Regions from separate parts of the Leucobacter faecis genome, predicted to be linked through region 2. Evidence: riboswitches for the same ligand, from Rfam matches in the RefSeq annotation. Region 2 holds a riboswitch; the other holds the start of a gene.
What was found. Region 2 has a riboswitch for thiamine pyrophosphate ahead of ACXR2T_RS00960 (thiamine ABC transporter substrate-binding protein). Riboswitches for the same ligand answer to the same signal wherever they lie in the genome.

Region 1 (5,628 bases), on a different contig from region 2:
CTCGATCACCTCACTGTCGTGGATGAGCCCCGAAACCCGCGAGCGCGCCCTCGACAAGCTCGACAAGTTCACGCCCAAGATTGGTTACCCCGTCAAGTGGCGTGACTACTCGGCGCTCGCCGCTGACTCGGGTGACCTGCTGGGCAACTCGCGCCACGTCGCTGAGTACGAGTTCGCGCGCGAGTTCGCCAAGATCGGCAAGCCCATCGACCACGACGAGTGGTTTATGACCCCGCAGACGGTCAACGCGTACTACAACCCGGGCTTCAACGAGATCGTGTTCCCCGCCGCCATCTTGCAGCCGCCGTTCTTTGACGTGGCGTGGGACGCGGCGACGAACTTCGGCGCGATCGGTGCGGTGATTGGGCACGAGATCGGTCACGGCTTCGACGACCAGGGCTCGCGCTACGACGGCGACGGCAAGCTCGTCGACTGGTGGACGGAGGGCGACCGTGAGGCGTTCGAGAAGCTGACCGGCGCGCTGATCGAGCAGTACAACGAGCTGTCACCCGAGGGCGCAGACGGCCAGAAGGTCAACGGCGAGCTCACCATCGGCGAGAACATTGGTGACCTCTCGGGCCTCGAGATCGCGTGGAAGGCGTATCTGCGCTCGCTCGCCGGGGCCGAGTCGCCGGTGATCGACGGCCTCACGGGAGCCGAACGCTTCTTCCTCGCCTGGTCGCAGGCGTGGCAGCAGAAGTCGCGCCCCGCAGAGACCGTGCGGCTGCTCACGATCGACCCGCACTCGCCCAACGAGTTTCGCTGCAACCAGATCGTCAAGAACCTCGAGGCGTTTCACACCGCGTTCGAGACGCAGCCCGGCGACGGGCTGTGGCTCGACGAGGCCGAGCGCGTCTCGATCTGGTGATCCAGACCTGGTGATCCCGACCTGGTGAAGTAGGGCGACGATGAACATGATGCGGCGTAGCGTCCTCTGGCCCAGTGCGACCGCGGGCCTCCTGTGGCTGCTGGTTGGGGGCGTCGCGCAGGCGCTGACCTGGTTCACCAGCGTGGGGTGGCTGATGCGGCCGGTGGCGCCGCACACGATGCCCGGCGCCGTGTGGATGTGGCCCGGCGCGTGGGGCATCGCCGCCGCGCTGCTCGGCGCGCTCGCGGTCGGCTGCGGCACCGCCGCGGTCTTGGCCTTGCAGGCGCGCGGCCCCTCCTTCGGCTGGGTGGGGGCCGGGCGTGCCTGGCTCGCGATGATTCTGGCTTCGACCGTCGTGGGCATCGCGACCGACGTGGGCGTGCTGCTGGGCTTTGGCCCGATCCCCAGCGTGGGGGAGGGGCTCAGGTCTCAGCTATCCATCGCCAGCCTCGGCTCGTACGCTGCACTGGGCGCCTACTTTGGGGTGCTCTACGGGTGGGTTGCGGCGCTGGTGGCCCGCTCGCTCGATCGGGCCGCGCTGCGCGAGGCGGTGCGGGCGGCACAGCTCGAGGCGGCGGCGGGCGCTGGGTTTGATCCGGATCGTGCGGAGAGCAGCCGTGGCGCCGGTGTCGGCGGAGCGCCCGGGCCCAGAAACGTCGCGCCGCCGCGCCGCGCCGGCGCATTTGTGGGCGCGGTGCTGCCCGTGCTGGCGGCGGTAGCGCTCGCCGTCGCGTACACGGCGGTGTCGAGCGAGGGCGCGCGCGTGCACACGCGGGTCACGCAGGCCGAGCTTGCCCAAGCAGAGCGAGACGCGGCAGAAGCAGCCGGGGTTTTAAGCGTTGGTGCCCTGCCAGATTCGACTGCCGAGGGAGATCCCGTGCCCAGCCGCGACGAGGGCGCGCCACCGCGCGACCCAACGTGGTGCAGCGCCGCAGACACGACGCTCATGTTCGATGGGCCCGATGCGGCGACAGGGCATCGCCTATTGACGCTGCGCGTCGTGAACGGCGGTGAGGAGTCGTGCGTGCTCGAAGGGTATCCCGACATTGCGTTCGCCGATCAAAATGGCCACCTGCTCGATGCAGAGCTGTCACACGGAGGCTCTTTCATGCGGCAAGATGCGGGGCCCGCGGCGATCACGCTCGAGCCAGGAGCTTGGGCATCGAGCGGCATCGGTTGGAATGCGAACTCGACGCAGGGTGAGCTCGTGGCAGCTCAGGTGTACAGCGCGCTCGTGCCGGGAGACGAACGGCACGCATGGCCGCCGCGCACGCCGCTCGACATCGTGCCGGGAGCGAGCGTGGCAGTGAGCGCCTGGGAGCCCAGCGACGGGCCGCAGCCTGATTGATGCGGTCGACGCGCACCGTGCGATAGGCTCACACTGCAAGTGACACGGGGTGCCGCGTAAGCGGCTGAGACCACACCCGTCGAACCTGATCTAGTTCGTACTAGCGAAGGGATGTCGCGTGAGCGATCGTCTATTTTGTACACCCGCAAACCTGGCCACGGCCACCCACCAGCTGCTGGCGGAGGTGAGACGGCGCAGCCCGCTCACCCACTCCATCACCAATAATGTGGTGCCCAACTTCACGGCCAACGTGCTCCTGGCGCTGGGAGCGGCCCCGGCCATGGTCGACATCGTGGGCGAAGCCGGAGCGTTCGCCGAGGTCGCCGATGGTCTGCTCATCAACCTGGGCACACCGACCCCCGAGCAGTGCGGCGCCATCGCCGAAGCCGTGCCGGGCGCCGCTTTAGGCGGCACGCCCTGGGTGCTCGACCCCGTCGCGGTGGGCCTGCTGCCCATTCGCACGGCCCTCGCCCACGAACTTCTCGCGGCCGGCCCCACGGCGGTGCGCGGCAACGCATCAGAAATCATTGCGCTCGCGGGGCTCGGCGACGGCGGGCGCGGCACCGACGCAGCTGACGACGTCGATCAGGCACTGCCCGCAGCGCTCCGGATCGCCACCCGCCAGCCCGGTACCGTCGTTGCGGTATCGGGCGACCGTGACCTCATCACTGACGGTGCAACCGTGGTGCGCGTACTGGGCGGAAGCGCACTGCTCACGCGGGTGACGGGAGGCGGCTGCGCACTCGGTTCGGTGATCGCGGCCTTCTTGGGGGTGCGGGCAGACATACCTGCGCTCACGGCGGTCGCGGCCGCGCACGCCGTCTACAGCGTTGCTGCCGAGCATGCCGCGCTCGCGTGCGAAGGTCCCGGCACATTCGCCGCGCACTTTCTCGACGCGCTCGCCGCAGTGACGCCCACAGCAGTGGCCGCGCAGGCTCGATTCGAGGTGGCAGCGTGAACGTGCAACTCGACGTCTACTTCATCACCGACAGGGCGCTGAGCGGCCCCCGCGGCGTAGCTGAAACGGTGCGTCAGGCGGTAGATGGAGGGGCCACGATCGTGCAGCTGCGCGATAAACACGCAAGCTTTGACGAGCTGCTTGACGAAACCGAGCGGGTCGCCGCTGCCATCGCTGGCAGAGTGCCGCTGCTCATCAACGACCGGCTTGATGTAGTGCTCGAAGCGCGCAAGCGTGGAATCCGCGTCGATGGTGTGCACCTGGGGCAGGGCGACACCGCTGTGTTGGGTGCGCGCGAGGCGCTCGGGCCCGACGCCGTTATTGGACTCACCGCCAATGCCCCCGAGCATCTCGACGCGGTAGCCGCGTTGCCCGCGGGAACTGTTGATCACTTGGGGGTGGGCGTGATCCGGCCCACCAGCACGAAGCCCGATCACCCTGAGCCGCTTGGCGTGAGTGGGTTTGAACGGTTCGCGGCCCGCGCTGCGCAGCTGGGTCTGCCGTGTGTGGCGATTGGCGGCGTTGAAGTGGGGGACGCCGCCGCACTGCGGCGCGCGGGGGCCGCGGGGCTTGCCGTTGTCTCGGCGATCGCGGCCGCGCCCGATGCTGCGGCGGCAGCGCGGCAGTTTGTGCGCGCGTGGCAGTCGGCTGATCAGCCGCGGCGCGAGCAGGAACCGTCCGCAGAAGCGCTGCGCGAGCAGGCGCTGCCTGCCGCGGGGCCCACGAAGCGTGCGCGAGCGAGTTCGACGCCGAACGTGCTGTCGATCGCGGGCACCGATCCGACGGGCGGTGCTGGAGTGCAGGCCGACCTGAAGGCGATTGCGGCGGGCGGCGGCTATGGCATGGCCGTGGTGACGGCGCTCGTGGCGCAGAACACCAGGGGCGTGCGTGAGGTGCACATCCCGCCCACAGCGTTCTTGGCGGCACAGCTTGACGCCGTGAGTGACGATGTGCGCATCGATGCGGTCAAGATTGGCATGCTCGCGAACGACGCCGTGATTGACACGGTACGCGCGTGGCTGGAGCGGGTGCGGCCGCCGCGCGTGGTGATTGACCCCGTGATGATCGCGGCGAGCGGTGACACGCTGCTTGACGAGCAGGCTGTAGCAGCGCTGCGACGATTGCTGCCGCTGGCAGACCTGGTGACTCCGAATCTGCCCGAATTGGCAGTGCTCGTGGGCGAGCCGGAGGCAGAAGACTGGGCGGCGGCGCTCGCACAGGCCGCAGAACTGGCGAAGCAGTGTGGCGTGCGCGTGCTTGCGAAGGGCGGGCACCTCGCGGGGGACGCGGTGCCCGACGCGCTTGTGCTGCCATCGGGGGCGATGCAGGAGTATGCGGGGCGCCGGATCGCGACCCGCAATACACACGGCACCGGGTGCTCGCTGTCGGCGGGCATCGCGGCCCGAGCGGCCCGGGGCATCGACTGGAGCGACGCTGTCGCCGAGTCAAAACTGTGGTTACGCGAGTCGATCGAAGCCGCTGACTCACTCGACGTTGGCGGCGGGGCAGGGCCCGTGCACCACTTCGCCGGGATGTGGCAGCGCGGCGGGTTGGCGACCGTTGGTGTGGGTGTGGGTGTGGGTGTGGGTGTGGGTGTTGGCGTTGGCGTTGGTGTTGGTGTTGGTGTTGGCGGGTCTGAGTGTGGGGCTGGCGGGGTCGCCACTAAGCGGCTGCGGGAGGATTGGTGGCAGGGCATCGCTCGGGTGCGTCAAGAGACAGACGAACTCGGATTCATTACGCAGCTCGCCGACGGCACTCTCGACCGCGCAGACTTCTTGTTCTACGTGGCGCAAGATGCGCTGTACTTGCGTGAGTATGCCCGCGTGCTGGCGCGCATCTCAGCATTGGCGCCGTCGTCGCAAGAACAGCAGTTCTGGGCCGACAGCGCCAAGGGTGCAATCGCGGGTGAATATGCGCTGCACGAGGAGCGGCTGAGCGCCGGTGTTGCTGCCGGTGTTGCTGCCGGTGTTGGCGTGGCTGCTGGCGAACCGGTTGCGGGTGGGGTGGCCCAGGCCGGCACGTCGACTCGACTCGGGGGAGCGACCCAGCGTTCGCGCGTTACAGACGGCTACATCTCGCATCTGCTCGCGGCCACCACGAGGGGGTACGCGGTGGCCGCAGCGGCGGCGCTACCGTGTTTTTGGATGTACACCGATATTGGCACGCGCCTCAAGGGCGGGCATCTCGGCGAGTATGCGCGTTCGAGCGATCACCCGTACGCCGAGTGGCTTGACACCTACGATGACCCCGCATTTGCCGTCGCCACCGAGCAAGCGATCAGCTACGTGGCTGCGGCAGTGACCGCTGCACACGAGCACACGAGGGCCGAAGCGTGGCGTGCGTTTGCCGTGTCGGCCGAGTGGGAGCGCGACTTCTTTGGGCAAACCCGGGCCCGCTGATCAATACTGGAGGGCTGACACACAGCTGGCGGGGCGACCGCCAGCTGTGTGACGC
Region 2 (5,628 bases):
GATCAAAACCGCAAGTTTCAGCACCCGACTAGTCTACCCGCCGCGCGGGCTGGCCCTGTGCTAACCGGGCTGATTCGCGCTGCGCACGATGCGGTCGGCAAGCAGCCACGGCCGTGTGCGCGCGTAGAGCTCGTCTTCTTGTTCGGCCCACCGGTTCCAGTGCGGAGCGTACGTTTCTCCATCGCGGGCGAGCGCGCGCTCCTGCCGCTCGAGGGCAGGGCACTCGAGCCACACGCTGAGCACGCGCGCGCCGGGCGCCACGATGCTCGGGTCGTCGGGCTGCCCAATCGCACGAGCACGCCCCACCGCAAACGCCTGCGCCGCGGCGAGCGACTCGCGCGTGAGCGCACCGCACCCCTCGATGATGAGCGGCAGCTCGGGCCCGATCACCACGCGCTCGCCAAACTCCCCCGCGAGCCAGTCATACCGGCGGTAGGCACGCTGGGCGAGCACCCCGGCGAGCGCGCGCGAGCCTGCCGCGAGCCCGTCCCACCCGGGGTACAGGTCTTCCACGTGCAGCAGCTGCGGGTCGAGGTCGCACAGGCGTGCCGCGGCCACGGCACGCTCGGCGAGCGAGGTTTTCCCTGATCCGGATCGCCCGTCGATGAGCAGCACGTCGTAGTCTGCCGGTGAGGGCAGCGCGTCCCCGCCCATCAGAACGCCGCCAGCTGGTCGGTGCGAAACCGCTCGGCGAGCACCATCGCGGTCGCGGTGATCGATGCGAGCACGACCGCGGCGGCGAGGCCCGCGCCGTAGCTGCCTGGGGCCTGATGGCCGATCAGCTCGGCAATCACGACCGGCAGCGTTTGGGCGCCGGGCCGCACGAGAAACGAGGTCGCACCGAACTCTCCGAGCGACGCGGCGAACGCGAAGCCGAGGGCGAGGCCCGCGCTGCGGCCCACGAGCGGCAGGTCGATGGCGCGCAGCACGCGGCTGGGGCCCGCGCCGAGCACGGCGGCGGCATAGCGCAGCTCGGGGTCGATGCCGCGCAGCACCGGCAGCATGGTGCGCACCACGAGCGGCAGCGCGACGAGCGCCTGCGCGATAGGAATCAGCACGACCGATGTGCGCAGGTCGAAGCCGATGCCGAGCGGCTTGTTCATCGTGATGAGGAGCCCGAAGCCGAGCGTCACCGCCGAGACTCCGAGCGGCAGCATGACGAGCCCGTCGAAGAGCGAAATGCCGCGGCGCAGAGCGGCCGACCGCGGCCTGCGTGAGAGCACGAGCGAGACGAGGGTGCCGAGCACCATCGCGAGGAGCGCCGCGATGAGCGCGATCCTGAGTGATAGCCACGCTGCATCAAACACGCTGCCACGCAGCGGGGAATCGGGGGGCGGAATGACGAGCGCCACGTAATTTGCGAGGCTCCATGTGCCGTCTGGCCCGCGCAGTGAGCGTGCCACGAGCGTCGCGATAGGGAGCGCGTGCAGCAGCATGAGCGTCGCCGCGAACACGGCGATCGCGGGGAGGTCTGCGAGCGTGGGGCGGGCGCCGCGCTCGTCTTCTCGTACGATGTGGGTCGCGCGTTCGCCCCGGCGCCGCAGCCACGCCGACACCGCGAGCGCTGCTCCCACGATGGCGAACTGCGCGAGCGAGAGCACGGCCGCGCCCCGCAGGTCGAGAAACTGCACCGTGAGGCGGTAGATTTCGGTTTCGACGTTCGAGAAGGCGCGGCCGCCCAGCACGAGCACGATCGCGAACGATGTCGCACTGAATAAGAACACGAGCGCTGCCGCCGACGCGAGCGCCGGGGCGAGCGCGGGCAGGGTGACGCTGGTCCAGGCGCGCACCCGGCCTGCCCCGAGTACGCGGGCGGCGGCCCACGCGCTGTCGTCGAGCCTCGCCCAGAAGCCGCCCACCGTGCGGGCAACCACCGGCACGTTGAAGAAGGTCATCGCCGCCACGATCACCGTGAGTGAACGGTCGAGGCCCGTCCATTCGAGCGGCCCGCCCGGCCCCACGAGCGCGGTGAACGCGACACCCACCACCACGGTCGGCAGCACGAATGGCACGGTCATGAGCGCCCGCGCAAGACCGCGGCCACGAAACTCGAGCCGATACAGCACGTAGGCGGCTGGCAGCCCGAGCGCCACTGACGCGGCGGTGGTAAGCCCGGCCTGTGCAAGGGTCTGCCCGATGACTCGCCACGTGCGGGGTGAGCCAAAGACCTCGCCGAGCCCGCTCGCATCAAACTTGCCGCCCGATAAAAATCCCGTGGCGATGAGCGACAGCACGGGCCACACAAAAAACAGCGTCAAGAACGCGAGCGGCAACCCCGCCGCCAGGCTCCACCAGAGGGCCTGGCCGCGGGGTGTGCGGCGTGCGTAAGAAGTGCGGCGTGCGGCGTGCGCGCGGCCTGCGCTGCGAGTCGGCAGGGGCTACAACCCGATCTCGTCGCCAAGGGTGCGCAGCCAGCCCTCACGGCCGCGCTCGATCTCGGCGGCGCTCAGGTCGTGCGCCTGCTTGGCGGTCGGTTCAGGGGCGAACTGGGCCCACGCCTCGGGCATTTCGACGGTGTCGTCGACGGGGTTCATGTACATCGCGTCGGCGATGGTGCTCTGAAACTCGTGTGAGACGAGGTAGTCGACTACGGCCCGCGCTCCCTCGGGATTCGCTGCCCCCTCGAGCACGCCAGCGTACTCGGTCTGTCGCGTGCAGGTATCAAGCAGCGCCTTCGTGGTCGTGGCGTCGCCCGCCTCGTTCACGGTGAACGCGGGTGACGAGGCGTACGACACGACGATGGGTTTCTTGCCCGACTCGCCGCCCTGCGTGAACTGGCCGTAGTAGGCGTCGCTCCAGCCCTGCTCGATGCGAGCACCGTTATCGAGCAGGTCCTGCCAGTACTTCACGTAGCCCTCGTCGCCAAACGCGGCAACCGTGCCCACGAGAAATGATGCGCCCGTCGACGATGCGGTCGGGTCGAGCAGCACCGTCTGATCACGGTACGCAGGCTTCGTGAGGTCTTCGTACGTGACGGGCTCGGCGATACCCTGCTCGGCAAACCAGCCGGTGTCAATGTTCACGCAGGTCGCGCCGAAGTCGACGGGGGTAAGCCCCGAGTCTTCGATCGCAAAGTCGGCGGCGCCCGCGGGCAGCGCGGCGGGTGTGTACGCCTCGACTGCACCGCTGTCGATGAGCCGTGATGCGAAGATCGTGTCGACGCCAAAGAATGCGTCGGCGATCGGGGCACCCTGCGTGAGCACGAGTTTGTTGGTGAGTTCACCGCCGTCACCGGCTTCGATCACCTCGACGTCGTAGCCGGTCGCTTTGCTCGCGGCGGCCGCGAACTCCTCGTTCGGAAACGAGCTGTGCACCACCAGCGTGACGCTCTTGTCACCGCCGGCTGCGGGCTGCGCGCCCGCCTGCCCGACGCTGTCAGTTGCGCAGCCGGTCAGCGCCAGAGCCGAGACCGCGAGTACACCGAGAGTGGTTGAGATTGCAGGCTTCATTGAGCCGTCCTTCCTCCGCTGGCATGAACCAGATCAGGTTAAACGGTCGAAGCTCGCGTGCTTCCTCTCAGCCCCTCGCGCAGGGACTCCCGTGGATTACAGACCCCACCATAGCCCTACTTCCTCGATCCGCGCCAATTCGGCCGCAGAAAGCGCCCGCGCTTACTCTCAGATCCTGCCGCCGCGTCATCGCTGCCACTGTCATCACGAGCGCGAGCACCGCCGCCACGTAGGTCATCGAGGCCGCCCGAATCATTCGCGTCCCAGGCAAACGCGCGCTCGATAGCTTCGGCGTCTTCGAGCGCGCTGCGCGCACGCTCGCCCGGTCGCCCGGCATCTCGCGGGCCTTCGCGCGGCGCGGCAGGCTCGGGCACTTCGCCTGTGTCTTTCATCGTCTCAATGTCGAACGCAGTGTCTTCGGCGCGCTCGGGCGCAGCCCCCTGCTCCGGATCCCCCGCCGCCGCGCGAACTTCGCCCGTATCGAGTGGCTCCCCGTCAGAGGCTACGGCATCGAGCGCGTCAGACGCGATCCCGTCGGTGTCGAGAGAGTCGCTGTCGAAAGAGTCGCTGTCGAGCGCCTCGCTGTCGAGCGCCTCGCTGTCGAGCGCCTCGCTGTCGAGCGCCTCGGTGTCGAAAGAGTCGGTGCCGTAGGCGTCGTCGTCAGCACGTGCCCCGACCGGTTCGTGCAGTACCTCGGCGAACAGATCGACAACGGGAGCGCCCGCAGGCTCTGTGGCGTAGTCATCGTGAAGGCTACGATCATCGCGTACCGCCGACAGGTCGACGGTTTCAGCCTCGGCGAAGCCCGCTCCGGCGAACCCTGCGCTCGCTGAGCCCGCGGCCCTGTCTGCGCGAGCCGCACTCCACCGCGCCACCGGTTCGGGCAGCACTTCGCGCACCCGTGAATAATCGAGTCGCACCGCCGCAACACCGAGCACGAGACCCACGGCCACCTCGGCAGCGACGAGCCCACCCGTCACCCAGGGGGCTGGGCCCGTCGCCGCGAGTTGACCCGGGCCCAGGGATCCGGAGCCGAGGGCGGCGAGACCAGCCACGGCGAGGCCTGTGCAGGCCGCCGCGATCATTGGCAGCGCGAGAGCGATCGGCCACGAAGCGCGGCGCAGCTCAGCGCTCTGAGCGAGTAGCACGCCGACTGCCAGGTTCGCGAGCACGAGCAACACCGGCGCGAGCGCGCCGAACGACCCCCAGCCGCTGGGCAGCGCGCCCAGTATGGGCAGCGACGGGAGGGACGCCGCGGTGTCATGAAATGGCGAGAACGCGCCACCCGCCACGAAACCCGCGCCGCTCAGCCACGCGAGCGCCCAAATTACGCCGACGGGCAGCAGGGCGAGCTGCGCGAGAAACAATAGCAGCGAGCCGAGCATGTCGAGTTGCAGTGCCTGTGCGATCGCGATCACGTCGGCAAACCCCGCCGCAAGTGCGACGGCGAGGGCGACGGCGGCGACAGTGATGACGCCTGCAAGGGCTCCTGCGGTGAGCCGCGCCACAGTCGCGGCGCGGGCAGGAAACGCCGCCACCGATCCTTGCACGCCGAGAAATTCGAGCCCGCGCTGCATGCCACGCACGCAGAGCGACCACCAGTGTTCGTGCCCTACCGCGGCCGCGATCGCGAAGCTGACCGCTGCCGGCGCCAGGTAGACGAGCGCGGGCACAGCGACCGCGGCGGCGCTCGGCCAGGCGCTGTAGTCGCCCGCGACGGTAGCCACACCCCATGCGACCGCGGCGAACCCTGCGGTGCCACCCACAATGCCGGCAGCACCGCTGCGGCCGCGGCGACTCAGTCGTCTGCCCGCCCGCACCGCGAAGGCGACCGAGACAAGCGTGATCGCGAGCGGGGCGAGCGACAGCGTGAACGTGAGCGCATCTTGCCCGAGCCCCATGCCAAGCATGGTCTCCTGCGAGAGCACGAACTGCATAGGCACCAGGTGCGCGAGCAGCCAGGTGCCCGCGACGGCGGCGGCCACGTCGCTCGGTTCGGCCGCTATACCGAATGTCACCACCCACAGAAGGAGCGCAGGGAGGGCGATCAGCGCGATACCCGCCAGTGCCGCCGCGCAGCCTTCAATCGCCGCGACCACGGCCGTTATTATCGCTCTCATTGCTTCAGAAGCTTACTCTGCGCCGCTGGTAACCACTGGTAGCCGCTGAGCTGATTGGC

Region 1: it holds a riboswitch for thiamine pyrophosphate, as region 2 does, so the genes downstream of both, thiM (hydroxyethylthiazole kinase) here and ACXR2T_RS00960 (thiamine ABC transporter substrate-binding protein) in region 2, are expected to answer to the same signal.

The regions. Positions count from the first base shown of each region.
Region 1 is NZ_JBTJEP020000007.1:158,720-164,347, reverse strand. Features, by position in the region: gene ACXR2T_RS07980 (M13 family metallopeptidase) at 1-868, shown strand, start outside; gene ACXR2T_RS07975 (DUF4232 domain-containing protein) at 909-2,216, shown strand; TPP riboswitch at 2,252-2,345, shown strand; gene thiM (hydroxyethylthiazole kinase) at 2,335-3,174, shown strand; gene thiD (bifunctional hydroxymethylpyrimidine kinase/phosphomethylpyrimidine kinase) at 3,171-5,573, shown strand.
Region 2 is NZ_JBTJEP020000001.1:196,452-202,079, reverse strand. Features, by position in the region: gene purN (phosphoribosylglycinamide formyltransferase) at 1-24, opposite strand, end outside; gene ACXR2T_RS00970 (nucleoside/nucleotide kinase family protein) at 61-654, opposite strand; gene ACXR2T_RS00965 (ABC transporter permease) at 654-2,258, opposite strand; gene ACXR2T_RS00960 (thiamine ABC transporter substrate-binding protein) at 2,379-3,449, opposite strand; TPP riboswitch at 3,443-3,552, opposite strand; gene ACXR2T_RS00955 (cell division protein PerM) at 3,566-5,569, opposite strand.